DNA from 3 places in the Caballeronia sp. ATUFL_F1_KS39 genome. Region 2 is predicted to be linked to each of the others. Evidence: predicted binding sites of a transcription regulator. Region 2 holds the regulator's gene; each other region holds the start of a gene.
The links. The regulator HrcA, encoded in region 2, represses chaperone genes, less so after heat shock. The targets are predictions, from matches to a motif close to TTAGCACTCNNNNNNNNNGAGTGCTAA.
Positions count from the first base shown of each region.

Region 1: NCR93_RS10945 (co-chaperone GroES) is a predicted target of HrcA. The motif match lies at 1,331-1,357, and genes of this name have one in related genera.
Region 3: rpoH (RNA polymerase sigma factor RpoH) is a predicted target of HrcA. The motif match lies at 4,808-4,834, and genes of this name have one in related genera.

Region 1 is NZ_JALQDZ010000017.1:182,739-192,353, reverse strand. It holds gene NCR93_RS10955 (DUF2242 domain-containing protein) at 1-530, opposite strand, end outside; gene NCR93_RS10950 (DUF4148 domain-containing protein) at 702-1,052, opposite strand; gene NCR93_RS10945 (co-chaperone GroES) at 1,437-1,727, shown strand; gene groL (chaperonin GroEL) at 1,824-3,464, shown strand; gene NCR93_RS10935 (hypothetical protein) at 3,563-3,955, opposite strand; gene NCR93_RS10930 (DUF72 domain-containing protein) at 3,980-4,759, opposite strand; gene thiD (bifunctional hydroxymethylpyrimidine kinase/phosphomethylpyrimidine kinase) at 4,791-5,666, opposite strand; gene NCR93_RS10920 (rubredoxin) at 5,976-6,146, shown strand; gene NCR93_RS10915 (hypothetical protein) at 6,499-7,893, shown strand; gene NCR93_RS10910 (cryptochrome/photolyase family protein) at 7,890-9,386, opposite strand; gene NCR93_RS10905 (YqgE/AlgH family protein) at 9,417-9,615, shown strand, end outside.
Region 2 is NZ_JALQDZ010000002.1:48,798-58,412, forward strand. It holds gene recN (DNA repair protein RecN) at 1-808, opposite strand, end outside; gene NCR93_RS02295 (NAD kinase) at 839-1,735, opposite strand; gene hrcA (heat-inducible transcriptional repressor HrcA) at 1,922-2,938, shown strand; gene hemH (ferrochelatase) at 3,062-4,129, shown strand; gene NCR93_RS02310 (RNA-binding S4 domain-containing protein) at 4,155-4,562, shown strand; gene NCR93_RS02315 (hypothetical protein) at 4,534-4,695, opposite strand; gene grpE (nucleotide exchange factor GrpE) at 5,056-5,658, shown strand; gene dnaK (molecular chaperone DnaK) at 5,870-7,825, shown strand; gene dnaJ (molecular chaperone DnaJ) at 8,070-9,206, shown strand; gene pabB (aminodeoxychorismate synthase component I) at 9,244-9,615, shown strand, end outside.
Region 3 is NZ_JALQDZ010000001.1:300,398-310,012, forward strand. It holds gene ptsP (phosphoenolpyruvate--protein phosphotransferase) at 1-1,798, shown strand, start outside; gene nagE (N-acetylglucosamine-specific PTS transporter subunit IIBC) at 1,886-3,676, shown strand; gene rpoH (RNA polymerase sigma factor RpoH) at 3,808-4,743, opposite strand; gene NCR93_RS01530 (acyloxyacyl hydrolase) at 5,107-5,673, shown strand; gene NCR93_RS01535 (nuclear transport factor 2 family protein) at 5,719-6,102, shown strand; gene leuA (2-isopropylmalate synthase) at 6,119-7,771, opposite strand; gene ybiB (DNA-binding protein YbiB) at 8,189-9,181, opposite strand; gene NCR93_RS01550 (fumarylacetoacetate hydrolase family protein) at 9,508-9,615, shown strand, end outside.

The sequences.
Region 1 (9,615 bases), on a different contig from region 2:
TTCAGATAGTGGCCCATCAGACCGAAGAATCGGTCATAGAACTTGCCGGCGGGCACGGTCTCGCTGGAAATCTTGACCATCGCGTCGCTGTTCGAGCGGATCGGCAGCGACAGCGAGCCGAGCACGCTCAAGCCCACGCTCGCGGACGTGTCGCTCTTCTTGAGCGCATAGCCGTCCTGCACGGCGTTCACGTACGCGATGCTCTGGTTCGTCGCGTTTTCGCCGGGCGTGCAAACGACGTGGAACGACACGACGACGTGCGTTTCGGCGCTCGGCTGGAAATTCTTGGTCGCGTCGACGGTGTCGGGCTGGCCCATCGTCGTGAGAAAGCCTTGCGACAGCAGCGCACGCCGCGCGGCCTCGCAGGTTTCGTTGACGGTGGCGTCGAAATTGTGGGCGAACGGGCTCACGCCGGTGCTGAACAGCTCCTGCTGATAGCTCGGCGTGGTGGCGGCGCGGCCGCCGCACCCGACAAGGGCGGTCAGCGCGAGCGACACGAACACGAGACGCGACGATGCGAGAGATGACATGAGCGGCTTAAGACGGAGAGCGAGAGGAACGAAGAGAGGCAGGTGAAGATTGTAGTGCCAGCGGTATCACCGACGAAAAAGCGTGGGTCTTAGTTCCTTCAGCAAGTGAAAAGCCCGGCACGCGAGGCCGGGCTTCGTCGGATGCGGCGTCGCGCGCCGCTTTGCGTTCGCTTACGGACGATTGAAGTCGACCGGATTGGCATCGGCGGCGGGGCGGACGATACGGCTCAAAAAGCCGACGCGCGCCGGTTTCCCCGATGCCGACGCGCCATCGCTCACGCCGCCAAACGACGCGTTCGATGCGCTTTGTTGCGCGGCCACGCGCGCTTCGGCAGCCTGAATCTCGGCGGGATACGTGGCTTGATCGGCCATCGGCTTGTAGCCGGCGCGTTCGAGTTGAACGAGTTGGGCGCGCACTTGCGCACGGGTGGCAGGGCCGTCTTCGCGCGCTTGCGCGAAAGCCGGCGCGGCGAGTACGGCTGCAATGGCGATGGCGGGAACGATTGATTTGAACTTGAACATGATGACCTCCGGATGCTGTTTTCAGGAACGCCGCGGCGGAGTGTGTGTCTTTCCGTTGCTTCGTCGTTGAGATGCAGTCTAGGCTCCGGACGACCTAGGAAAAACCCTAATCTGACGAAATCACTTTTGTCGAATCGGCATTAATTCTGTCAATCGATTCTAAGTTTCGATTGATCTGATTTCCGCCTGTGGACGCAGTGCCGTTTTTCAAGAGCCAAGCTGCTTAAGCGTTTTCCCGGCCTTCGCGTCCTTGAAATTGTCAAAGCCGCTCCATATAATTGGCACTCACTGCACGAGAGTGCTAACAAGATTGCCGTCCGGCGAGTTTCTTCTCAAAGGACGGGTTTTCCCGCGTTTTCAGTCTCAATCAAGAGAGGAGTGTGTATGAACCTTCGTCCTTTGCACGATCGCGTCATCGTCAAACGTCTGGACCAGGAAACCAAGACCGCATCGGGCATCGTGATCCCTGAAGCAGCCGCTGAGAAGCCGGATCAAGGCGAAGTCCTGGCCATCGGCCCGGGCAAGCGCGATGACAAGGGCGCGCAAATCGCCCTCGACGTGAAGGTCGGCGACCGTGTTCTGTTCGGCAAGTACGCTGGCCAGACCGTCAAGGTCGACGGGCAAGAACTGCTCGTCATGCGCGAAGAAGACATCATGGCCGTTCTGGTCAAGTAAAGCATCCTTCCTGCACGTTCGGCTTCGTCTGCCTGAGCCGCTCGTCCGAGCGCCGCAGCGAAGCCAGCAAACCGAATCGAATCAAGGAGTTTGGATATGGCAGCTAAAGAAGTCACTTTTGGCGATTCCGCACGCGCCAAGATGGTCGAAGGCGTGAACATCCTGGCCAACGCGGTCAAGGTCACGCTGGGTCCGAAGGGCCGCAACGTCGTGCTCGAGCGCTCTTTCGGCGGCCCGACGGTCACGAAGGACGGTGTGTCGGTCGCGAAGGAAATCGAACTGAAGGACAAGCTTCAGAACATGGGCGCGCAAATGGTCAAGGAAGTTGCTTCCAAGACCAGCGACAACGCAGGTGACGGCACCACGACCGCTACCGTGCTCGCGCAATCCATCGTTCGCGAAGGCATGAAGTACGTCGCATCGGGCATGAACCCGATGGACCTTAAGCGCGGCATCGACAAGGCCGTGGCTGCAGCAATCGAAGAACTGCGCAAGATCAGCAAGCCCTGCACGACGAACAAGGAAATCGCGCAAGTCGGCTCGATCTCGGCGAACAGCGACACGTCGATCGGCGAGCGCATCGCTGAAGCGATGGACAAGGTCGGCAAGGAAGGCGTCATCACCGTCGAAGACGGCAAGTCGCTGCAAGACGAGCTGGACGTTGTCGAAGGTATGCAATTCGACCGCGGCTACCTGTCGCCGTACTTCATCAACAACCCGGACAAGCAAGTCGCCGTCCTCGAAAACCCGTTCGTGCTGCTGCACGACAAGAAGGTTTCGAACATCCGCGATCTGCTGCCGGTTCTGGAACAAGTCGCGAAGGCTGGCCGTCCGCTGCTGATCATCGCTGAAGACGTCGAAGGCGAAGCGCTGGCTACCCTGGTCGTCAACAACATCCGCGGCATCCTGAAGACGGTTGCTGTCAAGGCTCCGGGCTTCGGCGACCGCCGCAAGGCCATGCTGGAAGACATCGCGATCCTGACCGGCGGTCAAGTCGTCGCGGAAGAAACCGGCCTGACACTCGAGAAGGCAACGCTGGCTGAACTGGGCCAGGCGAAGCGCATCGAAGTGGGCAAGGAAAACACGACGATCATCGACGGCGCTGGCGAAGCCGTGAACATCGAAGCTCGCGTGAAGCAAGTGCGCAAGCAGATCGAAGAAGCGACGTCGGACTACGACCGTGAAAAGCTGCAAGAGCGCGTGGCCAAGCTGGCCGGCGGCGTTGCGGTGATCAAGGTCGGCGCTGCGACCGAAGTCGAAATGAAGGAAAAGAAGGCACGTGTCGAAGACGCACTGCACGCAACGCGCGCAGCTGTGGAAGAAGGCATCGTGGCAGGCGGCGGCGTTGCGCTGATCCGCGCTCGCAAGGCGATCGACGGCCTGAAGGGCGCGAACGCAGACCAGGACGCTGGTATCAAGATCGTCCTGCGCGCAATGGAAGAGCCGCTGCGCCAGATCGTCACGAACGGCGGCGAAGAAGCTTCGGTCGTGGTGGCAGCAGTTGCTCAGGGTACGGGCAACTACGGCTATAACGCGGCAACCGGCGAGTATGGTGACCTGGTGGAAGCCGGTGTCGTCGACCCGACGAAGGTGACGCGCACGGCGCTGCAAAACGCGGCATCGGTGGCTGGCCTGCTGCTGACGACCGACGCAGCTGTCGCCGAACTGCCCAAGGAAGATGCTCCGATGCCTGGCGGCATGCCCGGCGGCATGGGCGGCATGGGCATGGACATGTAATCTGGCGAAAGCCGATTACATCGGCGCGGGCTTCGAAAGAGGCTCGCGTCATGCCGAAAGAAGAAACCCGCAGCGATGCGGGTTTTTTTTCGTCCGGATTATTTGTTCATTTCCTCGCGCAACTTCTGCGCGGCGGCCTTGTAGTCGTACGTCGGATAGAACTCCGTCCGATATCCGCCCCATGCTGTGCTTTCGATCGCGCGGTTGACTTCGCGCAACCGGTCGGCGGGTACGCGCAACGTGACGACCTGACCGATTCCCATCATCACGTACCACGACACTACTTCGACGCCCGGCGGCGGAAACTGCTTGAAGTAGCCTTGCTCCTTCAACTGCTGATTGATCTGGGGCAGCGTCTTCGATTCGTCGTGCTTGAGGAAGATCGTCAGCAGGAACGTGCCATCGCCGGCGGGCGTGGCGTTCTGAGCGTGTGCCGGCGTGGCCGTGAAAATGCAAGACGCGGCGAGCGTGGCCGCAAGCAGCTTGAGCATCTGAGGAAGCCTCCAAAAAGAACTTCAGACCTTGTGATGAATCCGCAGCCGCTCCATCAGATGCAGCGCGTTGGGCTGCGCGTGGCCCTCGGCGGTGTTGTCGAAGATGCACCAGACTTCGGCCGTCTTCTTCGCGCGGTTGTGCAGCGTGCGCGCGAGTTCGTCGAGATACGTGTAGTCGTACGAAGACCTGTATAACTCGGGCGAGCCGTGCAGCCGCACATACACGAGCGATGTGTCCGCGCGATGCTTGATCTCGCATTCGTCGGGAATCGGGTCGGCGTCGACGTATGCAATGTGATGCGACTTCAGCAACGCTGCCGCGTGCGTCGTGAACCAGCTATGTTCGCGCGCCTCGCACGCGACCGGCAACGTCGTGCGCTCGCGCAGCGCCTTGAAAAACGCGTCGGCGATGTCGTGATTGAACGGCAGGCTCGGCGGCAATTGCACGAGCCAGCATCCGAGCTTGTCGCCGAGTTGGCCGGCCGCGCGGAGGAAGTCGTCGAGCAGCGATTCGATATCGACGAGACGCGCGTCGTGCGTGATCGCCTTCGGCAGCTTGACCGAGAACCGGAATGACTCGGGCACGCTGTGCGCCCAGTTCGCGTAGGTCTGCTCGCGATGCGGCTTGTGGAAACTGGAGTTGATCTCGACGCACGTCAGAACGTGCGAGTAGCGTTCGAGATGAGTGCCTTCATGCGGAAAGCTCGCGGAGGCACCGCTCGACAGGCCCCAGCCCGCGCAGCCGATGCGGATCGCGCCTTGCGGGCCGGGCTTGTGCAGATGGGGCAGTCGGTATGGCATGCGCTCGCGTCGCCTCCCTTCTTGTTGTGTGTCAGTGTCGGGCTTCTCCGGGCAATCCCGTTGGATCGTCGGGCAGCGCGGATGCGTCGCCTTCTTCGTCTGCATCGTTCGAGCGCGCCCAGAAAAAGCGATCCGGCAGATACGCGCCCATGCCGGGCCGGAACGCGGCGCGCGCGGCCTGAAACACATACTCTTGCGCCTCACGCGCGGCATCGGCAGGTTCCTGACCGTTGGCGAGCAGGGCGGCGACTGCCGAGCCGAGCGTATCGGTCAGGCCCATGATGCGTTGCACGCTGCGCTCCCACGTGTCCTGTCGCACGAGCCCTTCTTCGCTGTAGAGCGTGTTGACGTGACGATGCGTGCCGGTTTCCATCGCGAGCACGTACTCGCAGCCCTGCGCCAGAATGTGGGAAATCGCGGAATCGAGCGTCGGCGATTCCGCGTCGCTGTCGGGCTGCGCGAGTTGCAGTAGCGTGGCGTGATCGGCAATCAGCATGGTGGTCTGCGGCACGAGCAGATCGGCGAGCGATTCGCGCAGTTCATCGGCGGACAGGACGTGTTCGTCGTCGAGCGTGAAATCGGGCGCGAGGATCAGCGGCACGTCGTCGTAATCGGAGACGACTTCGGCGATGGCGGACACGAGCTCCGCGCGCGTCGCCGCGCCGATCTTGAAGGCGGCGATCGGCATGTCCTCTAGCAACATGCGCGCCTGCGTCGCGACGGTGTCCGGATCGAGGCCCGTCACTTCATCGCAGGTCGCGGAATCGCGCACCGCGTAGCCCGTCAGCACGGTCGCGCCGTGACAGCCCATGCTGGCGAGCGTCAGCAAGTCGGCCTGCAGGCCGGAGCCGCCCGTCGGGTCGGAAAGGCCGAAGGTGAGTACGATCGGAGGGGAATCGCCGGTCATGGCAAAAACGGACATTATGGTATTGGATTGCTTGAATGGACGATCGGCTCTAAGCGAACTCGTGCGCGCCTCGGCGCGTGAGCGAATGCCCGCTCGGTCATGTCTGATTATGCGGCCTAACGCCGCCAGGAATCTTTCTTTGCGCACTTTTTTCCGGTGCGCTAGCCTTCTTCACCGGACCCGGCGTGACGGCCGTTTCGACCGATGTCACGATGCGCGCACCGCAGGCGGGCGGCTTGCTAGGCATCGGCACGGCAACACGGTACCATCATGTCCTATTTTTAAACGACCAATCGACTCGGCATAAGTATGGAATACAGAAGCTGGATGTGCCTGATCTGCGGCTGGATCTACGACGAGGAGGCGGGATTGCCTGACGAGGGCATCGCGCCGGGCACGCGCTGGGAGGACGTTCCGATCAACTGGACCTGTCCCGAATGCGGAGCCCGCAAGGAAGATTTCGAGATGGTCCAGATCTGATCTTGTCGTTCTGCCGCGCCGCATGACTCGCGTCATGCGGCGCGCGTTTTTTGCGGACCGCGTACGTCGCTGACGGCGCGTGCCGCGCATGGGCCGCCGTCGGGCGGCCCGTCCGATTTTTCGGATTTTGCAGAGTCAGATAAGTTCGTTGCGGCGATTCCGGCGTCGACCGACGTTGGCGAACAAAGATGCGGGAAGCCTTTGCAGGTTCGGTTCCCGCACTGGCCCGTTAAGGCATACGCTTGAAGCAGGCGCGGCGACGCCGTCTCCCGCCTGTCGACGACGCATTTAAACGGCGGGTGACGATGGCCCTCCATCGCCGCGCCCGCGAACCGGCTTGTGAGCGCTTGTTATGACATCTCGTCCCGATCTGCCCGTTCCGTACGAAGCCTTGCCCAATCCGCGCGGCGGATCGGTGCGACTCGCAGAAATGGCGCTGACCGACGCGCTGCACGCGTTCCAGCGTCAGGGCGAAACCGGGGCGGCGCTCAAGCGCGCGATCGCCGCGTTGCATTCGGCGGGCTGGCTTCCCGCGCAGCGCTTCGCCGAGGCGCTGACGCTCGTCGCGCCGCTCGGCGAGGAATCGGAAGGCAGCCACGCGCGCATCGCCGATGCGATCGCGGTTTTTCGCGGTGCGGTCGAGCGGCGCAATCTGCGCGAACTCTCCTGCTCGACGGCGCTCTTCGATCACTATCGCGGCCTGCATGCGTTGCTTGCATCGCATACGCGCATCGCGCCGGTTTCCTACGATGACCTCGCCCTCGCGGGCCGCGCGATCGCGCCGGCGACGCTGCGCGGCGTCGCGCCCGAGCGGCTCGCGCACACGCGCGCGCGCTATGAGGAAACGTTGCTGAAACTCTTGCGCGGACCGGCCGAAGGCTCCGCCGACACCTTCGCGCGCCTCGACGCCTGTCTCGACGAACTTCGCGGCCCGGATCCCTACGATTTCTGGCGGCTCGCGTCGTCGGCGGTCGTGGCGCTGCGCGAGCGCGCGCAGCGCACCGGCGGCGAGCTGGACTACATCGCCGACGTCAAGCGTCTCTACGCGCGCTTCAACCTCGTGCTGGCGGATCAGGCGCACGCGCTGTCGTACGCGCCGCGCTCGCTCGTGCGCGCGACGCTCGCGCTGCTGTGGCGCGATTTCGCGCTGTACGGCGCGCGGCCGGAAGATGCCGACCACGTCGATGTTTTGCGCGATTACGGCCTGACGGTCGCGTGGCACGTCGCCGCGACGCCCGAATCGGAAGCGGCGTGGGAAGAGAGCGCCGCGCAGGCGGGCGAGGAAGCCTCGCGCGACGCCGCGACGCGCGATCTCGGCGTGCTGCGCGTGAACGCGAGTGCTTACGAGGACTTCCTGCAGAGCGCGGAAACGTCGATCGATGCGCTCGTCGAGCGCGGCGCGCAGGCGAACGAAACCGGCATGGTCGACGAAGCGGCGGCGCTGTCGGCGGCGGACGCGTCGCATCGGCTGGGCGCGGCGGCTTGCGCGCTGGGCCTCGGGCATGTCGCGCTCTTGGCGGATACGCTCGGCCTCGCGTGGCGGCGCGTCGCGCATCACGGCGAAACGCACGCCGATGGCGCCGAAGGCGCGACACGCGGCATCGACGCGACCGTGCCCGAGCGCGCCGCGCAAATGCTGCGTTCGATGCTGCATCAGGCGGCGGCCGGCATTGCGCCTTCAGAAGGGCGCGGATCGATCGTCGCGCTGACGTCGATGATCGAAAAACCTGCGCCGTTTGCGCGCTAGTCTTCGCCGCCGTCGTCGGGCGGAAGCTGCTTCGGGCCCGGCGCGCGCACGACGTCATAACGCATGAGCGTGCGTTTTCTGGCGGCTTCGTGATCGACGATCGGCTGCGGATAATCCGCGCCGAGCGAGATCTTCGCCGCTTTCAGCGCATCCGGTTTTGCAAGCCACGGCGCGTGGATATCGCGATCGGAAAGAGCCGCGATCTCTGGCACGTAATGACGGATGAACTTGCCCGCCGAATCGAATTTCCGTGACTGCGTGACCGGATTGAAGATGCGAAAGTACGGTTGCGCATCGCAGCCGCTCGACGCGGCCCATTGCCATCCGCCGTTGTTGTTCGAGAGCTCGAAGTCGTTCAGATGCGCTTCGAAGTACGCCTCGCCGCGTCGCCAGTCGATGCCGAGATCCTTTGTCAGAAAACTCGCCACAACCATGCGCAGACGGTTATGCATGTATCCCGACGCGTTGATCTGCCGCATCGCCGCATCGACGAGCGGATAGCCCGTCTGACCCGCGCACCACGCGGCGAAATTCGCGTCGGCGGCATCGCCCGTTTCCCAGCCGATGCGGTCGTACTCCGGCTTGAACGCGCGATGATCGCCGGTCACGCCGACGTGCGGAAAATGGTGCAGCACGGAGAAATAGAACTCCCGCCAGATAAGCTCGCCTAGCCACGTTTCGGCGCCCTTGTCGCCGTGACGCTGCGCATCGTGGGCGCTGCGGGCGAGCGCGCGGATCGACATCGTGCCGTGCCGCAGATGAACGCCGAGATAGCTCGGCCCTTTTAGCGCGGGGAAATCGCGCGTGCGGCCGTAGTCGATCATGCGGTCCCGGAAATCGTCGAAGAGTTCATAGGCGCCGCGCGTGCCGGCGGGAAACGCAGGCGCGGGTGCATCGCCGAAACCGAGCGCATCGAGCGATGGAATCGCATGCTTCACGTTCGACGGCGGCTTGGCGAGCGCGTCCAGATGTTCTTCGGATGCGTAGGGCGCAAGCGCATCGGGCGTGAGCGTCGCGAGCCACTTGCGCTTGTACGGCGTGAAGACGGTGTAGGGCTTTGCGGCGCCTGTCATCACATCGTCGTGATCGAAGACGGCCTGATCCTTGAAAGAGAAGAACGCGATGTCCTGACTCGCGAGCTTCTGCGCGACGGCTTCGTCGCGCGCCTTCGCCGCCGGCTCGTAATCGCGATTGACGAACACGGCGTTCGCGCCGCATTCGCGTGCGAGCGAAGGAATATCGTGCACGGGGTGCCCGTGCCGCACGATCAACGCGCCGCCCGCCTCGCGCAGCGTGCGATCCAGCTCGACGACGCTCGCGTGAATAAACGGCACGCGCCGGTCTTTTTTGTCGAGCGGCGCAAGAATATCGCGATCGAAAACGAAGGCGCACAGCACCCGACGGCACCTTGTAAGCGCGTGATAGAGTGCAGCATTGTCTGCCGCGCGCAGATCCCGCCGAAACCAGACCAGACCCACATCAAAGTCGGCCATCTCGCAGCGCCTTTGTTAAAATTCTGAATTATGTCCAAGACTTCCGATCGCATCAATTTGACGAATCAGTTCCTGATCGCCATGCCCAACATGGCCGATCCGACGTTTTCAGGAACGGTGGTCTACCTTTGCGATCACACGGAGAAGGGCGCGCTCGGTCTCGTCATCAACCGGCCGACCGACATCGACCTTCAATCGCTCTTCAATCGCATCGATCTCAAGCTCGAAA
Region 2 (9,615 bases):
GTTCGAGCGACGCGAGCACGTCGTTCAACGCGGGATCGATATCGGCCAGGCCGCGCAGCTTCGAGATGATGGCGCCGAGCTGCGAGATCATCGCTTCGTCGGATTCGGAGAGCGCGCCGAGCGCACCCTGCACGCCGTCGATGAGACTCGCCGAATGCGACAGCCGATGATGCTCCGCGCTCACTTCTTCCCATTCGCCGGGCTGCGGCGCGAGCTTGTCGAACTCGCTCAGTTGCCACGCGAGACGCTCGCGTTCCAGTTGCAGCTCGCGGTCGCGATTCTGGGCGGTCTCGACGGCTTGCTGCGCGTCGCGCATCGCTCGCCACGCACGATTCACCGCGCCGGCCGTGTCGAGCAACTGCGCGTGCGTGTCGAAGAGTTCGCGTTGCGCGTCCGGTCGCATCAACAATTGATGCGCGTGCTGGCCGTGGATATCGACGAGCATTTCGCCGACTTCGCGCAACTGCGCGAGCGTCGCGGGCGTGCCGTTGATGAACGCTCGCGAGCGGCCGCCCGAATCGATCACCCGCCGCAGCATGACCGAATCGGCGTCCTGCGTGAGCGCGTGTTCGTCCAGCCAGCGCACGACGAGCGGATGCGTCGAAAATTCGGCGGTGATGTCGGCGCGCGCCTGACCGGCGCGCACGACGCTCGCGTCGCCGCGCGCGCCGAGCGTGAGCGCGAGGGCGTCGATGAGGATCGACTTGCCCGCGCCGGTTTCACCCGAAAAGACCGTGAAGCCTGGATCGAAATCGATATCCAGCGTGGCGACGATGACGAAATCTCGAATGGAAAGATGACGGAGCATGGACGCTTCGGGGAAGGAAGTTCTGGCAGATCAGAGAGCGGACGAATCCTGCGACGGATGCTCGTTCCAGTGCAGCTTCTTGCGCAGCGTGGCGTACGTGCTGTAGCCGACCGGATGCAGCACCGGCACCGTATGCTTCGAGCGCCGCACTTCAATCGCGTCGTTCAGTTCGACGGCGGTGAACGACTGCATGTCGAAGTTCACGTTGACGTCGCGACCGCCGATGATCTGAATGGTCACTTTCGAATCGTCGGGCAGCACGATCGGCCGGTTCGACAGCGAATGCGGCGCGATCGGCACGAGCACGAAGCCCTGCAATTGCGGATGCAGGATCGGCCCCGCCGACGACAGCGCGTAGGCGGTCGAGCCGGTCGGCGTCGCGACGATCAGTCCGTCGGAACGCTGGTTGTACATGAAGTGGCCGTCCACCGACACGCGCAGCTCCGCCATGCCGGAGAAGCCGCTGCGATTCACCACGACGTCGTTGAACGCGAGCGCGTGGTAGATCGGCTTGTCGTTGCGCACGATGCGCGCTTCGAGCAGGCTGCGCTCCTCGCGCTCGAACTGGCCGGCGAGCATTTGCGGGACGATTTCCTGCATCGCCTTGAGCGGAATGTCGGTGATGAAGCCGAGCCGGCCATGATTCACGCCGATGAGCGGTGTTTTATACGGCGCGAGCTGCCGTCCGATGCCAAGCATCGTGCCGTCGCCGCCGAGCACGATTGCAACGTCCGCGCGCGCGCCCATCTCCGCGATGGAGAGCGCCGGGAACTCCGTCACGCCGACGTCCTTCGCGGTGCCCGCCTCGAAGACGACCTCGAAGCCCTGGCTTCTGAGGAGATCGGCGAGCGATCTCAGCGGCGCCTCGATGCCCGGCGTGTTGGTGCGCCCCACGAGGGCGACGGTCTTGAATTGGCCAATTTCCATGCCGGCATTACACCATAGTCAGAGAGCGAAAAGAACCGTGGGCGATGGCCGCCGGGCGCGCCGCGACGAGACCGTGCGGCATGACGCGGGCAGGCTCGCCGTTTGTCGCTAGAATGGAGCGGACGTTGAATGCCGACCACCCGGCGCGGCTCGCCGCTATCCGACACGTTGAGCTAAAATTTCCCCATGCTAGACCCACGTGCACAAACCCTCCTCAAAACGTTGATCGAGCGCTACATCGCCGAAGGTCAGCCGGTCGGTTCGCGCACGTTATCACGTCATTCCGGCCTCGAACTGAGCCCCGCGACCATCCGCAACGTCATGTCGGATCTCGAAGACCTCGGGCTGGTCGCGAGCCCGCATACGTCGGCGGGACGCATTCCCACGCCGCGCGGCTACCGGCTCTTCGTCGACACGATGCTGACTGTAGAAGCACCGCAAGACGAGGCCATGACCACCGCGGTCAAGACTCGCCTGCAAGGCGAGGAGCCGCAGAAGATCGTCGCGGCGGCGGCGAGCGTGCTGTCCAATCTGTCTTCGTTCGCGGGCGTCGTGCTCACGCCGCGCCGGAGCCACATGTTCAAGCAGATCGAGTTCATGCGGCTGTCGGACAAGCGCATTCTGCTCATCATCGTGACGCCCGAAGGCGACGTGCAGAACCGCATGATGGCCACGCAACGCGACTATTCGCCTTCGCAACTCGTAGAAGCCTCCAATTACATCAACGCGCATTTCGCGGGCCTGTCCTTCGACGAAGTACGCCGCCGTTTGCGCGAGGAAATCGACCAGTTGCGCGGCGACATGACCGCGCTCATGCAGGCGGCCGTGGTCGCGAGCACCGCCGAGACGGACCCCACTGACACCGTGCTGATTTCCGGCGAGCGCAACCTGCTCGAAGTGGCGGACCTTTCGTCCGACATGGCGCGGCTGCGCAAGCTTTTCGATTTGTTCGACCAAAAGACGAGCCTCCTGCAATTGCTGGATGTATCGAGTCACGCGCAAGGCGTGCAGATTTTCATCGGCGGAGAAAGCAATCTCGTGCCGATCGAGGAAATGAGCGTCGTGACGGCGCCATACGAGGTCAACGGGAAGATCGTCGGCACGCTCGGCGTGATCGGCCCGACGCGCATGGCGTACAACCGCGTGATTCCGATCGTCGATATCACCGCGCGTTTGCTGTCGATGTCGCTCAGTCATCAGTGACGCCATCTTGGCGCGCCGCGAAAGAGCGCGCCACTAGGCCGTTCGGCCAATGATGCGTCCGGAAACGCGCCGCTATAATGGTCCTCAACTTTTCCGACGACCATCTTCAGGCTCGCTTCCCTTATGCGTTTCGACCTCGAGTTGCCCTCGCAGCCCAGCGCTTCGCATCGCGTCGCGGTGCTGCTGATCAATCTCGGCACGCCGGACGCGCCCACGCCGCGGGCGGTGCGCAAGTATCTGGCGCAATTCCTGTCCGATCCGCGCGTCGTCGAAATTCCGTCATTCGTGTGGCAATTCATTCTGCGCGGCCTGATCCTGCCGTTTCGCGGGCGCGCATCGGCGAAGAAGTACGCGCAAGTGTGGATGCCCGAAGGCTCGCCGCTGCGCGTGCATACGGAAAAGCAGGTCGACGGCTTGCGGCGGCTCTTCGCGGCGAACGACTATCACGTCATCGTCGACTATGCGATGCGCTACGGCACGCCGGGCATCGGCGCGATGCTCAATCAGCTGAAGCTCGAAGGCGCCGACCGCATTCTCCTGTTGCCGATGTATCCGCAATACTCGTCGTCCACGACGGCCACCGCGTTCGACGACGCGTTCGCCGCGCTCAAGCGCGTGCGCAATCAGCCGGAAATCCGCACGATCCGCCATTACGCCGATCATCCGGCGTATATCGCGGCGCTCGCGGAGCAGGTGCGCGACTATTGGCGGCATCACGGCCAGCCGGATTTCGCCGCGGGCGACAAGCTTGTGCTGAGCTTCCACGGCGTGCCGAAGCGCACGATGGATCTCGGCGATCCGTATCACGACCAGTGCCAGCTGACCGGTTCGTTGCTCATGGCCGCGCTCGGGCTTACGCCGGTCGAATGCCGCGTGACGTTCCAGTCGCGCTTTGGGCGGGCGGAGTGGCTTCAGCCGTACACCGCGCCGACGGTCGCGGAGCTCGGCGCGGGCGGCGTTTCTCGTGTGGACGTGTTCTGTCCCGGCTTCACGGCGGATTGTCTCGAGACGATCGAGGAAATCGGCATCGAGGTGCGCGACGAATTTCTGAAGGCGGGCGGCAAGCATTTTCACCGGATTGCCTGCCTGAACTCAGCGCCCGCGTGGATCAAGGCACTGGGCGAGATCGCCGCGCAACATCTTCAGGGATGGCCCGTGCAGACTGTGCAGCCGCTCACCGCAGTGGCCTGAGCGCGGCTTTTTCAGGCATTCACCCATGAACTACAAGATTTCGACGGAACCTGGCGCGCGTTTGCGCATCGATAAGTGGCTTTGGGCAGCGCGTTTCTTCAAGACGCGTTCGCTCGCGAGCGATGCGGTCGAGAAAGGCCGCGTGAAGATCGGCGGGGCGAATGTGAAGCCGTCTAAGGACGTGCGCGTTGGCGATATCGTCGAGATCGATATCGAACGGCTGGTGTGGCAGGTCGAAGTGCTCGGGATATGCGATGTGCGCGGCCCGGCGCCGGTCGCCCAGACGCTCTATGCCGAAACCGGGGAAGGCCGTGCGAAACGCATGGCCGAGGCCGAGCGCCGCAAGAATTTCCGCGAGCCCGCAGCGGAACTGCAGGGAAGGCCGACGAAGCGCGACCGGCGCACTATCGACAAATTTTCTCGTTCGGATTGAAGTAGCTTTCGATGGTCGCGTGAACGCCGCCGTACTCGGTGGTACGTTCGGTCACGACGCCGGACATGCAGATGGTGGTCGTTCCCGCGACGAGTACCAGGGCGACCACCGCGATAGCAAAGGTCAGTTTCATGGTATCCCCGGGAAGCGGGTTGCCCGGTCAGAAGGCGGCCGGATCAGGAAACGGGCAAGGGCTGAAAGCGGTTTGAAGCAATTCGTAGGATTAGGGTTAACGTGCGTCCTGCGCTGCTTTTTTGAAGTGTAGGCGACTCAGGGCTTTCCCTCAATCCGAAAATCGCGCGCCGCGGCGAAGTGTGTATTACGAGCCATTGCGGCGCCACCTTGCTGTCGAGATTTGTCCGAAAAACCGTTTCGAAGGCTTGAAAAAGCTTTCGGCGCCCTCATTTCGGCCGTTAGTGCGAAAAATGCGTCCGACTTTCGGTCTGGCCGCTTTCGCAGCCGATTCAACTCACTGCAATACATATTCAGCGACATGGAAAACACGCAAGAGAATCCAGCGAGCCAGAACGCAACGCCCGCCGACGATAACGCGCGCCAGTCCGCCGACCCGACCAGCGCGGCGGCTCCCGCGTCCCAAGGCGCACCGGCTGATGCCGCCGCCGCGCCGCAAGCCGCGCCGAATGAGGCCGAAGCTGCGCTCGCCGAAGCGCAGGCCACCATCGCCGCGCTCAAGGAAGACTTCCTGCGCGCGAAGGCCGAAACCGAGAACGTGCGCCGCCGCAGTCAGGAAGATGTCGCGAAGGCGCATAAATTCGCCATCGAAAATTTTGCGGAGAACCTGCTTCCGGTGCTCGACAGCCTGGAAGCCGCGCTCGCCGACCAGTCGACGGATGTCGCCAAGGTTCGCGAAGGCGTCGAACTGACGCTGCGTCAACTGACGGGCGCGTTGGAGAAAGGCCGCGTGATCGCGGTGAACCCGGTCGGCGAAAAATTCGATCCGCATCGCCATCAGGCCATCTCGATGGTTCCGGCGGAACAAGACCCGAATACTGTCGTCACGGTGCTGCAGAAGGGCTACGTCATCGCCGACCGCGTGCTGCGTCCGGCGCTCGTGACCGTCGCCGCGCCGAAGTAATCGGTCTCGCGGCGTACGTGCCGGCCGTGTCGGTCGCCGCACAAAAAAAACTTATAGACCGCATCGTTTGCAGGGTCTTGAAATCGAAACTGACGCTCTTATCTTGCGTACAGGTATGAATTTTGGGCGTTCGGCCCGGTAAATCGGCAAAAGCCGGCATCGAAAGGCCGGCCGCAACGCCACTGCGATCAAAGCTAGGAGAGGATAAAAAATGGGCAGAATCATCGGTATCGACCTCGGCACCACGAACTCGTGCGTGGCGCTGATGGAAGGCAATCAGGTCAAGGTCATCGAGAACTCGGAAGGCGCGCGCACCACGCCGTCGATCATCGCGTACATGGATGACAACGAGATCCTCGTCGGCGCGCCTGCGAAGCGCCAGTCGGTCACCAATCCGAAGAACACGCTGTACGCGGTCAAGCGCCTGATCGGCCGCCGCTTCGACGAGAAGGAAGTGCAGAAGGACATCAACCTGATGCCCTACAAGATCGTCAAGCACGACAACGGCGATGCATGGGTCGAAGCGCACGGCAAGAACCTCGCGCCGTCGCAGGTTTCGGCTGAAGTCCTGCGCAAGATGAAGAAGACCGCTGAAGACTACCTCGGCGAGCCGGTGACGGAAGCCGTCATCACGGTTCCGGCGTACTTCAACGACAGCCAGCGTCAGGCAACGAAGGACGCGGGCCGCATCGCCGGTCTGGAAGTGAAGCGCATCATCAACGAGCCGACCGCGGCCGCGCTCGCGTTCGGTCTCGACAAGGCCGAAAAGGGCGACCGCAAGATCGCCGTGTTCGACTTGGGCGGCGGCACGTTCGACATCTCGATCATCGAGATCGCGGACGTGGACGGCGAAATGCAGTTCGAAGTGCTGTCGACGAACGGCGATACGTTCCTCGGCGGTGAAGACTTCGACCAGCGCATCATCGATTACATCATCGGCGAGTTCAAGAAAGAGCAGGGCGTCGACCTGTCCAAGGACGTGCTCGCGCTGCAACGCCTGAAGGAAGCCGCTGAAAAGGCGAAGATCGAACTGTCGTCGACGGCTCAGACCGACATCAACCTGCCGTACATCACGGCGGACGCGTCCGGTCCGAAGCACCTGAACCTCAAGTTCACGCGTGCCAAGCTCGAAGCGCTCGTCGAAGATCTGATCGAGCGCACGATCGAACCGTGCCGCATCGCGATCAAGGATGCGGGCGTGAAGGTCGGCGACATCGACGACGTGATTCTCGTCGGCGGCATGACGCGTATGCCGAAGGTGCAGGAGAAGGTGAAGGAATTCTTCGGCAAGGATCCGCGCCGTGACGTGAACCCGGACGAAGCCGTCGCCGTGGGCGCCGCGATTCAAGGCCAGGTTCTGTCGGGCGACCGCAAGGACGTGCTGCTGCTCGACGTGACGCCGCTGTCGCTCGGCATCGAGACGCTCGGCGGTGTGATGACGAAGATGATCAACAAGAACACGACCATCCCGACGAAGCACTCGCAAGTGTATTCGACGGCGGACGACAACCAGGGCGCCGTGACGATCAAGGTGTTCCAGGGCGAGCGCGAAATGGCCGTCGGCAACAAGCTGCTCGGCGAGTTCAACCTCGAAGGCATTCCGCCCGCACCGCGCGGCGTGCCGCAGATCGAAGTGACCTTCGACATCGACGCGAACGGCATTCTGCACGTTGGCGCGAAGGACAAGGCGACGGGCAAGGAAAACAAGATCACCATCAAGGCGAACTCGGGTCTGACGGACGCGGAAATCGACAAGATGGTGAAGGACGCCGAAGCCAACGCCGAGGAAGATCACAAGCTGCGTGAGCTGGCCGACGCGCGCAACCAGGGCGATGCGCTGGTTCACAGCACGAAGAAGGCGGTCGCGGAGTACGGTGACAAGGTCGACGCTTCGGAGAAGGAAAAGATCGAAGCGGCGCTGAAGGACCTCGAAGAGGCGCTGAAGAGCAGCTCGAGCGACAAGGCCACGATCGAAGCAAAGGTCGAGGCGCTGGCTCAGGCTTCGCAGAAGCTCGGCGAAAAGATGTACGCCGACATGCAGGCGCAGCAAGGCGCGGCGAGCGCGGCCGCGGGTGCGGCAGGCGCGGGCGCGTCGGCGGATGCGGGCGCGAGCCAGCATCACGATGACGTCGTCGACGCCGACTTCAAGGAAGTGAAGAAGGACTAACGCCGAATCGGGCGCGTGAGTGGCGACATTCACGCGCTTTTCGGTGGTATCACCGGGACGCGTTGGCGTCTGACGTGGAGCGCGCCTGGCGAGCCTTTCGGCTCTCCGGGCACGTTGTTTTTAGAGGCGCGTTGCTTCTGGCGAGGCGCAAAAAGTTTTACGCGCGGGTTGCGAGCGACATCCGCAGCATCTCGCAGCATCTGACAGGAACCGCGGCGCTCAAGCGCGGCGGCATCGAACCGACATGGCGAAACGGGATTACTACGACGTTCTGGGCGTCGCGAAAAATGCGAGCGACGACGAGATCAAGAAGGCGTATCGCAAGCTCGCGATGAAGTATCACCCTGACCGCAACCCGGACAACAAGAAGGCGGAAGAGAATTTCAAGGAGGCGAAGGAAGCCTACGAAATGCTCTCCGACCAGCAGAAGCGGGCCGCCTACGATCAGTACGGCCACGCGGGCGTGGATCCGAACATGGCGGGCGCGGGCGCGCAAGGTTTCGGCGGTTTCGCCGATGCCTTCGGCGATATCTTCGGCGACATCTTCGGACAGACGGCGGGTGGCGCCGGCGCGCGCGGCCGCAGCGGTCCGCAGGTGTATCGCGGCGCGGACTTGCGCTACAGCATGGAAATCACGCTGGAGCAGGCGGCGCACGGCTACGACACGCAGATTCGCGTGCCGAGCTGGGTGAACTGCAACGTCTGCCACGGCTCCGGTGCGAAGCCGGGCACGAAGCCCGAAACCTGCCCGACCTGTCATGGTCAGGGCCAGGTACGCATGTCGCAAGGGTTTTTCAGCATCCAGCAGACGTGCCCGAAGTGTCACGGCAGCGGCAGCTACATCCCCGATCCGTGCGCGAACTGCCACGGCGCTGGTAAGGTGAAGGAAACGAAGACGCTGGAAGTGAAGATTCCGGCGGGCATCGACGACGGCATGCGAATCCGCTCGGCGGGCAATGGCGAGCCGGGCATCAACGGTGGTCCGGCCGGCGACTTGTATGTGGAAATCCACATCAAGCAGCATTCGGTGTTCGAGCGTGACGGCGACGACCTGCATTGCCAGATGCCGATTCCGTTCACGACGGCGGCGCTCGGCGGCGAGATCGAAGTGCCGACGCTCGCGGGCCGCGCGAGCTTCACGGTGCCGGAAGGCACGCAGTCGGGCAAGACGTTCCGTTTGCGCGGCAAGGGCATCAAGGGCTTGCGTTCGAGCATCGCCGGCGATCTGTATGTGCATGTCCAGGTGGAAACGCCGGTCAAGCTCACCGACGCGCAGCGCGATTTGCTCAAGCAGTTCGAGAAGTCGCTCGTCGAGGGTGGCGCGCGGCATAGTCCGCAAAGCAAGAGCTGGTTCGACCGCGTGAAGAGCTTCTTCGATTGATGCGGTCGAGTGCGTCGTACGTCGGGCAGGTATGACGATGAAAACCGAAGAGCGCAGCGCGGTGTTCGCGCTGCTCGACGATTGCGATGCGACCGCCGAAAGGCGGTCGAGTCGTTTGTACACGGACTTCGTGCGCGAACGCGTGTGCGTGAACGCGCGCGATCTCGATGCCGTTTGCGCCGAAATCGAGCGCGATCTGCAGAGCGGCCTGCATGCGCTTGTCGTCGCGGATTACGAGTTCGGACGCAATCTCCAGTTCGGTGAAATCGGGCGTGGTGAAGATCAGGCGCTTCGCGTGCTGATGTTTCGCTCGTGCGTGTTTCTGTCGCGTAAGGAAGTGAGCGCCTGGCTCGCCGATGACGAGGTTGCAGGCGTCGCGGGCATTGCGCCGAGCGTCACCCGCGACGAG
Region 3 (9,615 bases), on a different contig from region 2:
ATTGCTGCGCGCGGCGCAAGGCGAAGTCGAAGAATCGCCCGCGCGCGAGAAGTCGCCCGCGCCGGTCGTCCAAGCCACGCGAACGGGCGAGCCGTTGCCGCCGAACACGCTCGCGGGCGTGTGCGCGGCGCCGGGCATCGCGATCGGCAAGCTGGTGCGCTGGGACGATCAGGAAATCGTGCCGCCGGAACAGGCGAGCGGCGCATCGGCGGCGGAAAGCCGCGCGCTCGATAAAGCCATCGCCCAGGTCGATGCCGAACTCGGCGAAACCGTGCGTACCGCGTCGCAGCGCGGCGCGGTCGGCGAAGCGGGCATTTTCGCGGTGCATCGCGTGCTGCTCGAAGATCCGACGCTTCTCGACGCCGCGCGCGATCTCATCAGCCTCGGCAAGAGCGCGGGCTTCGCATGGCGCGAGGCGATCCGCGCGCAGATCGCGCTGCTCTCGAACGTGCAGGACGAACTGCTCGCCGAGCGCGCGGCCGATCTTCGCGACATCGAAAAGCGCGTGTTGCGCGCGCTCGGCCTCAACAACACGGCGGCGCTCGAGTTGCCTCAGGAAGCCGTGCTCGCCGCCACGGAATTCACGCCGTCGGATCTGTCGTCGCTCGACCGCACCCGCGTCACCGCGCTCGTGATGGCGCGCGGCGGCGCGACCTCGCACGCGGCGATCATCGCGCGGCAGATCGGCATTCCGGCGCTCGTCGCGATCGGCGATGCGCTGCACGCGATTCCCGAAGGCACGCAAGTCGTCGTCGATGCATCGGCGGGACGCATCGAGCATGCGCCGACCGCGCTCGACGTCGAGCGCGCACGCAGCGAGCGCGAGCGGCTCGCGGGCGTGCGTGAAGCGAACCGCAAGCTGTCGCGCGAAGCGGCATCGACGAAGGATGGCCGCGCGATCGAAGTCGCCGCGAACATCGCGACGCTCGACGACGCCAAAGCCGCCGTCGAAAACGGCGCCGATGCGGTCGGCCTGTTGCGCACCGAACTGCTGTTCATTCATCGCCAGTCGGCGCCGACGGTCGCGGAGCACGCGCAAAGCTATCAGGGCATCGTCGATGCCTTGCAGGGCCGCACCGCGATCATCCGCACGCTCGATGTCGGCGCGGACAAGGAAGTCGATTATCTGACGCTGCCGCCCGAGGAAAATCCGGCGCTCGGGCTGCGCGGCATCCGGCTCGCGCAAGTGCGCCCCGATCTGCTCGATGACCAGTTGCGCGGCCTGCTCGCCGTGAAGCCGGCGGGCGCGCTGCGAATCCTGTTGCCGATGGTCACCGATTCCGGCGAACTGCAGCGCTTGCGTGCGCGCATCGACGAACTGGCGCGCGAAGCGGGCCGCACCGATCCGGTCGAAGTGGGTGTGATGATCGAAGTGCCGTCGGCGGCGCTGCTTGCCGACCAACTGGCGAAATACGCCGATTTCCTCTCGATCGGCACCAACGATCTCACGCAGTACACGCTCGCGATGGACCGTTGCCAGCCCGATCTCGCCGCGCAATCCGACGGCCTGCATCCGGCCGTGCTGCGTCTCATCAAGGCGGCGGTGCAGGGCGCGGAGAAGCACGGCAAGTGGGTCGGCGTGTGCGGCGCGCTCGGCGGCGATCCGGTCGCGGCGCCCTTGCTCATCGGACTCGGCGTGACGGAATTGTCGGTCGATCCGGTGTCGGTGCCCGGCATCAAGGCACGCGTGCGCAATCTCGATTACCAACTGTGCCGTCAGCGCGCCGAGGATTGCCTCGCGCTCGAATCGGCTCAGGCAGTAAGAGCGGCAAGCCGCGAAATCTGGCCGCAGGACTGAACGTCTTCCCTGCAGCCAGCTTCACGGATGCCTTTTCAGCAATCCTCGAAGCAGCAAAGACAAGACCTATATTTTTTGGAGAACCCGATGGACGCCAACCCGTTTGCAAAGATGCAGCGACTAGGCCGCGCGCTGATGCTGCCGATCGCCGTACTACCGGTGGCCGGCCTGCTTTTGCGTCTCGGCCAGCCCGATGTCTTCAACATCAAGATGATCGCGGACGCCGGCGACGCGATCTTCACCAATCTGCCGCTCTTGTTCGCGATCGGCGTGGCGGTGGGCTTCGCGAAGGACAACAACGGCACGGCGGGTCTCGCCGGCGCGATCGGCTACCTCATCGAAGTGGCCGTGATGAAGGACATCAACGACAAGCTCAACATGGGCGTGCTGTCGGGGATCATCGCCGGTATGGTGGCCGGCTATCTGTATAACCGATACAAGGACATCAAGCTGCCCGAGTATCTGGCATTCTTCGGCGGCAAGCGCTTCGTGCCGATCGTGACAGGCGTCGCGTGTCTGGTGCTCGGCATCGTCTTCGGCTACATCTGGCAGCCGGTGCAGGCGGCCATCGACGGCGCGGGCAACTGGCTGACGACCGCCGGCGCGCTCGGCACCTTCGTGTTCGGCGTGCTGAACCGCATCCTGCTGGTTACGGGTCTGCATCACATCATCAACTCGCTCGCGTGGTTCGTGTTCGGCTCGTTCACGCCGCCCGACGGCGGCGCGATCGTGCACGGCGACCTGCATCGCTTCTTCGCGGGCGACAAGACGGCGGGCGGCTTCATGACGGGCTTCTTCCCGGTGATGATGTTCGGTCTCCCGGCCGCGTGCCTCGCGATGTTCCATGAAGCGCCGAAGGAGCGCCGCGCGATCGTCGGCGGCCTGCTGTTCTCCATGGCCCTGACCGCATTCCTGACGGGCGTGACCGAGCCGATCGAATACTCGTTCATGTTCCTGGCTCCGGTGCTCTACGGCATCCACGCAGTGCTGACGGGCCTGTCGCTCGCCATCTGCTCGGCGCTCGGCATCCACCTGGGCTTCACGTTCTCGGCGGGCGCGATCGACTACGTGCTGAACTACGGTCTGTCGCAGCGCGGCTGGCTGGCGCTCGTGGTCGGTGCGGTGTACTTCGTCATCTATTACGGCCTGTTCCGCTTCTTTATCCGCAAGTTCAACATGGCGACACCGGGCCGCGAGCCGGCCACGACCGACGCCGAAACCGACGTGGCGCAAACCGTCGATGGCGGCCTGATTCCGCCCGTGCCCGGCGCGGCAGCAGCCGTGTCGAACACGCGCGCTGCGAAGTACGTCGCGGCGCTCGGCGGCGCATCCAATCTGACGCTCGTCGATGCCTGCACGACGCGTCTGCGTCTGTCGGTCGTGGATTCGGAGAAGGTGTCGGAGCCGCAGTTGAAGAGCATCGGCGCGCGCGGCGTGTTGAAGCGCGGCGCGACCAACGTCCAGGTGATCATCGGGCCGGAAGCCGATCTGATCGCCGATGAAATCCGCAGCGAACTCGAGCATTCGTCGACGCGCGGCGCAACGCCCGCATCGTCGACGCCGGCGCAACCGGTCGCGGCAGCGGTGAGCGGCGACCAGACGCCCGGCCCGCTCGATCCGGACCCGTTCCGCTGGCTCGCGGTGTTCGGCGGCGCGACCAACGTGGTATCGCTCGACGCGGTTGCGCAGACGCGCCTGCGCGTGGTCGTGCGCGATCCGTCGTCGGTGGATCGTCAGCGTTTGTCGTCGCTGGATGTGGCGTGGGTGTCGGCGGATACGTTCCACATCGTCGTGGGCGCGGCGGCGCAGCGCTATGCGGCGCAACTGTCCACGCGCTTGTCCGGCAACGGCGGCGGCGCTGCACCGATGCCTGCCTGAAGCGGTAATCGAAGCTCGATAACAAACGGCGCCCGCGGGCGCCGTTTGTGTTTTCAGCGAAGTGCCAAAGAAAAAGCCCGCCGTCTCGTCGACGGCGGGCTTTGCAATTTCTGCAATGGCACAGTCAATTGTTACGCGTAGTCATGCAACGCCGAGCGCATCTTCTTCATCGCGCTCGCCTCGATCTGGCGAATGCGCTCCGCCGAGACGCCGAACTCGTCGGCCAGTTCATGCAGCGTCTTGCCGCCCGAGCCGTCGTCCTGCACGTCGAGCCAGCGCGCCTTGATGATGCGGCGGCTGCGTTCGTCGAGCGATTCGAGTGCATCGGCGAGGCCGTCGCTTTGCAGCCTGTCGTGCTGCCGCGCGGCGATGACGTTAGTCGGCTCGTTGTGCGAGTCGGCCAGATAGGCGATGGGCGCGTACGCTTCCTCGCCATCCTCGACCTGGCCTTCGAGCGCGATATCGCCGCCCGACAAGCGCGTTTCCATCTCCGCGACTTCCTCGCGCTTTACGTTCAGCTCGCTCGCGAGACCTTCGATCTCGTCCGGCGTGAACGCCGAATGGCTGGTCTTGTGACTGCGCAGATTGAAGAACAGCTTGCGCTGCGCCTTGGTCGTCGCGACCTTCACCATGCGCCAGTTGCGCAGGATGTACTCGTGAATCTCGGCCTTGATCCAGTGCATCGCATACGACACCAGGCGCACGTTTTGCTCTGGGTCGAAGCGCTTCACCGCTTTCATCAGACCGATGTTGCCTTCCTGGATCAGGTCGGCGTGCGGCAAGCCGTAACCGAGATAGTTACGGGCGATCGACACGACGAGGCGCAGGTGCGAAAGCACCAGCTGGCGCGCGGCGTTCAGGTTGCCCTGCTCGCGGAATTCGGTGGCGTACTGTCGTTCCTCCGCCTGCGAAAGCATCGGAATACGGTTCACTGCTTGTATGTATGAATCGATGTTGCCGATCTGGCCGGTCAGCATCGACGACTGTGCGTACGTCAGCGCGCCTGCCGAAGATGCCTTGGCAGGTGCCGAGCTCACAACATTCGGAAGGGTCATCGCATTGGTCACGCTCATAAGCTCCTTATCAACAATTCACGTGCCGCTTAACGACCGCGGCAAGTCAGACACGATATTAGCACTCCAGTCCATCGAGTGCTAAGTGTTAGAGCAGAGGGGAATGTGGGAGTTCCCACAAAAACTATCGAATTTGCGGGTCCAATAGGACGGACTGTTGCGCGAGCAGCGGAAGAAACTACCGGAGGCTGAAACGTTTTCGCATGATTTACCTTACTTGCCCACTGTCGCGATCAGAAATTCTACAAACGGGGGCGCGCTGATGCGATTTCTGCAAATGTTTTAAAACGTCACTAGAATCGCCAAGCGACAGCAATTTACGAAACACACCCGCTATCCGAGCAAATTGGGGTGCAAATGCATAAAAACAAGAGTTCGTGGCCCCGCCCGCTAGCGCGCGTGGCGGTTTGTACCGCATTGGGTCTCGCGTCGGCGGCGGCTCATGCCGACCGATTCGGTGTCCAGATCGCCGGCGGCGTCGCCGACCACGACATCAAGAAGGCCGATCTCGGCCTGTCCTGGGATCCGGGCCTCACCTGGTGGGAGATCGGCGGTTTTCACTTCACGCTCATCGGCGAAGGTCACGTGTCCTACTGGCACACGACCGAGGACAACGCCGTGCATCCGAACATATGGGAATTCGGCATTACGCCAGTGCTGCGCTTCGTGAAGAGCTCGGGCTACTTCCGGCCGTTCATCGAGGCGGGCGTCGGCGTGCGGCTGCTCTCGCACACGCGCATCACCGAGGATTTCAGCGTCGGGTCGGCGTTCCAGTTCGCGGACATGGTGGGCGTCGGCATGATCTTCGGGTCGAAGCAGAGCTATCAAGCGGGATTTCGCTTTCAGCATCTGTCGAACGGCGGTATCAAAGAGCCGAATCCTGGTATAAATTTCAGCCAGCTATATCTGCAATACAACTTCTGACGAGGCGCCGGCGCATCGGTTCCTCGACACAAGGGGAATCGACAGATGCCGGCAAAAACCATTGAGGCCATCCGCGGCCTCGAGCGCGATCGCTTCCGTGCCATGGTCGAGGGCGACGGCCCGGCGCTGGACGCGCTGCTGGCCGAGAACGTCAGCTACGTCCACACGAACGGCAAGCGGGAGACGAAGCGCCAGTTCATCGACGCGATCACCGCGGGCCGCCGCCGCTATCGGCAGATCGAAATTCAGTCGCAGGATGTGCTGCCCGCCGGCCGCGATACGTGCCTCGTGTCGGGCCGTGCGCTGATCGAGATGGAATCGAAGAACGGCGCGCTGCTGTTTCCGATCGCCTACACCGCCGTCCATGTGCAGACCGAAGGCCAATGGCAGCTGCTCGCCCTGCAGGCGACGCGCGTGGCGCTCGAATAGCCACGCGCGCCGCCCATCACGCTTCCACGGCTTCGTCTTGCCGCAGGTTGTCCACGACGCGCCCGGAGCGGTTGACCGCGCTCACGACGGCATCGGCGACCGCGAGCGCCGGATTCGCATGCACCGCGACGCCGAAGCGCGTCGGCCCGTCTCCGACACGACAGCCGACGAACGCCGCCGTGTCGCCGTTCGCCGTCACGGACGTCTCGAACCAGTTCACGCTCGCGTCCACGCCGAGCGCGGCGGCGACCGCCTGCGCGTGAGCGTCGCCGCTCGTCGCAGCCACTACGGCCGGTAATGCGACGCGCCTTTCGAATACCGTAAGCGTCGAAACGTCGATGCGCGATACCGGCCCGCCCGCATCGAAATACTCGCGCTTGAAGAGCTCGCAGATCGCTTCGCCGCTGATTTCCGCGCCGGATGCATCGGTGACTTTCTGGACGGCGTGGCTGAATTCGATCTGCACGCGGCGCGGCGGCGTGAAGCCGAGACCGCGTTCGAGCAGATACGTCGAACCGCCCTTTCCGGACTGGCTGTTCACGCGGATCACGGCGTCGTAGCTGCGGCCGAGATCGGCCGGATCGATCGGCAGATAGGGCACTTCCCACACCGTGCCCGGCACGCGCTGCGCGAAGCCCTTGCGGATCGCGTCCTGATGCGAACCCGAAAACGCGGTGAACACGAGATCGCCCGCGTACGGATGGCGTGGATGCACCGGAATCTGATTGCAGCGCTCGACGACGCGGCGCACGGCGTCGATATCGGAAAAATCGAGGCCCGGATCGACGCCTTGCGTGTAAAGATTCATCGCGAGCGTCACGAGATCGACATTGCCGGTGCGCTCGCCGTTGCCGAAGAGGCAGCCTTCGATGCGATCCGCGCCAGCGAGCAACGCCATTTCCGCCGCCGCGACGGCCGTGCCGCGATCGTTATGCGGATGCACCGACAGCACGATGCTGTCGCGAAAGCCCATGTTGCGGTCCATCCACTCGATCTGATCGGCGAAGACGTTGGGCGTTGCCGCTTCGACGGTCGCGGGCAGATTCACGATCATTTTGTGATCGGGCGTCGGACGCCACATTTGCGCGACGGCATCGCAGACTTCGCGCGCGAACGACAGCTCCGTCATGCTGAAGGTTTCGGGCGAGTACTGATAGATCCAGTGCGTGTCCGGCCGCGCCGCCGCGCATTCCTTGATGATGCGCGTGCCTTCGACCGCCAGCGCCTTCACTTCGTCCTTCGACTGGTTGAACACGATCTTGCGGAACGACGGCGCGATCGCGTTATAGAGATGCACGATCACCTTGCTCGCACCTTCCACCGCTTCGAACGTGCGCTCGATCAGTTCGCGGCGCGACTGCACGAGCACTTCGATGGTCACGTCGTCCGGAATGCGCTTTTCGTCGATCAGCTTGCGCACGAAGTCGAAATCCGTCTGCGATGCCGACGGGAAGCCCACCTCGATTTCCTTGAACCCGATTTTCACCAGCATCTCGAAGAACTCGAGCTTCGCTGCGATGCTCATCGGCTCGATGAGCGACTGGTTGCCGTCGCGCAGATCGGTGCTCATCCAGACGGGCGCTTTTTCGATCGTGCGGTTCGGCCAGCGGCGGCCATTCAGACGGACTTGCGGAAACGGACGGTATTTCTCGGCGGGGTTCGGCATCATGATCGTCGATCTCTCTTCGGACGGTTTGCGTAGCGTCTGCGAGAGAGGCCGTGTCCGGCGGCTGGCCGGGCGTGGCGGCATGCACGTAAGACCGGGCGGCGCGCGCGTTCACACGAATCACCGGCGATGGTGACGCCTGCGACCAACGTGAACGTGCGCGAAGCAGCGTGCATGTGACCCTCGCGTTTCCGTTTCGCGGGATGCGCGAACGAAAAGCTGACGACTACAGGTTGGTAAGAAAAGGTACTGCGGGAAACTTCTGGAGGACCGCGCGACTTGCGAACGCACGGCGCTACGTCTGGCGACTTACGCTAGACGTAGCGATAGGGGCCGCGCTAGGCGGCCCGAAATAATTCGGAGGGAGGAAAACTGGGTCAAGCGCATGCGTTCGACTTTAAACCAGCGTTGAATAGTGTGTCAAACGGGATTTTCCTGACCGGCGACCGGCTTGCGCACCACATTGGCGATGACTTCAACCTGGCGCGCGACCGCGGGCGGCACCGGCACATCGCCGCGCAGCACGGATTCGATCCAGCGCGCGGTGGTCGCGGCGTCGAGCGTCTCGGGCAGCTCGACACGCGGGGCGTCCGGCTGCGAATGCTCGGGCGCGATCAGCGTTTCGGCGTGGCCGTCGTGAAACCAGTCGACCTGCACCTGGCGGCGCGTGTCCGCGACGGCTTCGCCTTCCGTGCCGCGCGCGAGCAGTGCGCCGCCCGCCGCCGCGTCCGGATGCGCGGTGAAAAGCCCGGTGAGACTCTCGCGATATTCGGGATGCGTGTAGTTGACGAGCCGCAGGCCCGGGTCCGCGAACGGTTGAAGGATCTTCACGAGCGTATGTGTCGAATTGCGCACGCCCATGCGGCGTCTGAGCGCGAGCAATCGCGCGAGCTTCGGCGCGAGCACGGTGATCGGCGCGAAGGAGAGGCGGCGCGAGGCGAGGCTGTCTTCGATTTCATCGTGCGAAGCCGCGTGCGCGATGCCCAGTTCGGCGAAGATTTCGGCGCTCGTCACGCGGCCGGGATCGCCGGTGACGCCGTGCACCAGGACCGGTACGCCTTCGCGCGCGAGCAGCAGCGACAGGAGCGGCACGAGATTGGGCGTCTTGCGTGCGCCGTTGTAGCTCGGGATCGAGACGGGCCGTGCGTGCTCGCGGCCATCCTGGACATGCAGCGGCTCGAACGAGCGATGCGCGGCGGAAAGCATCGCGGCAAGCTCGGCGGCGGTTTCGCCCTTGACGCGATAGGCCAGCAGCACCGCGCCCAGTTCGAGTTCGGGCACGCGATCGTCGAGCATCGCTTCGTAGAGCGCGTAAGTATCCTCGTGCGAAAGTGCGCGCGCGCCATTCGGCCCGCGGCCGATTTCCTTGATGTAGCGTGCGCAGGCGAAAGTGGGGGAAGCGGAGTCGGTCATCGGAGAGGTGCGCGATCGGGCGCTCAATTCCGTAATCTGAGCGATGCCGTTGCGCTTTTTAAGGTGCAGGAATGCTATTGAGTACCGCATTTGAGGAGCGCTGGCAAGGTTTGCCCATCGAACGTTTCGCGCGCTTTTCCGCCGATGCTTACTAAAACCACCGCGCCAGCCGCAGCTCCGAAGGCCGGTCGAAAGCTCGCAGAGCCAAGCCCGACAAGCTTCGCCACGATTTGTGCGCGCACGTTACACTCCTTGTTCTCGCCGGCCGTGAACGCCGACGCATTCGTCCGGAAATCTGCGAATCAAAACAGCATCAGGAGAGCGGGATGAGTTATGTGTTTCCTCCGGCGCCGGCAGCAGCCGTGCCCGTCGATGGTTCGAACGAGCAGTTTCCCGTGCGCCGCATCTACTGCGTCGGGCGAAACTACGAAGCC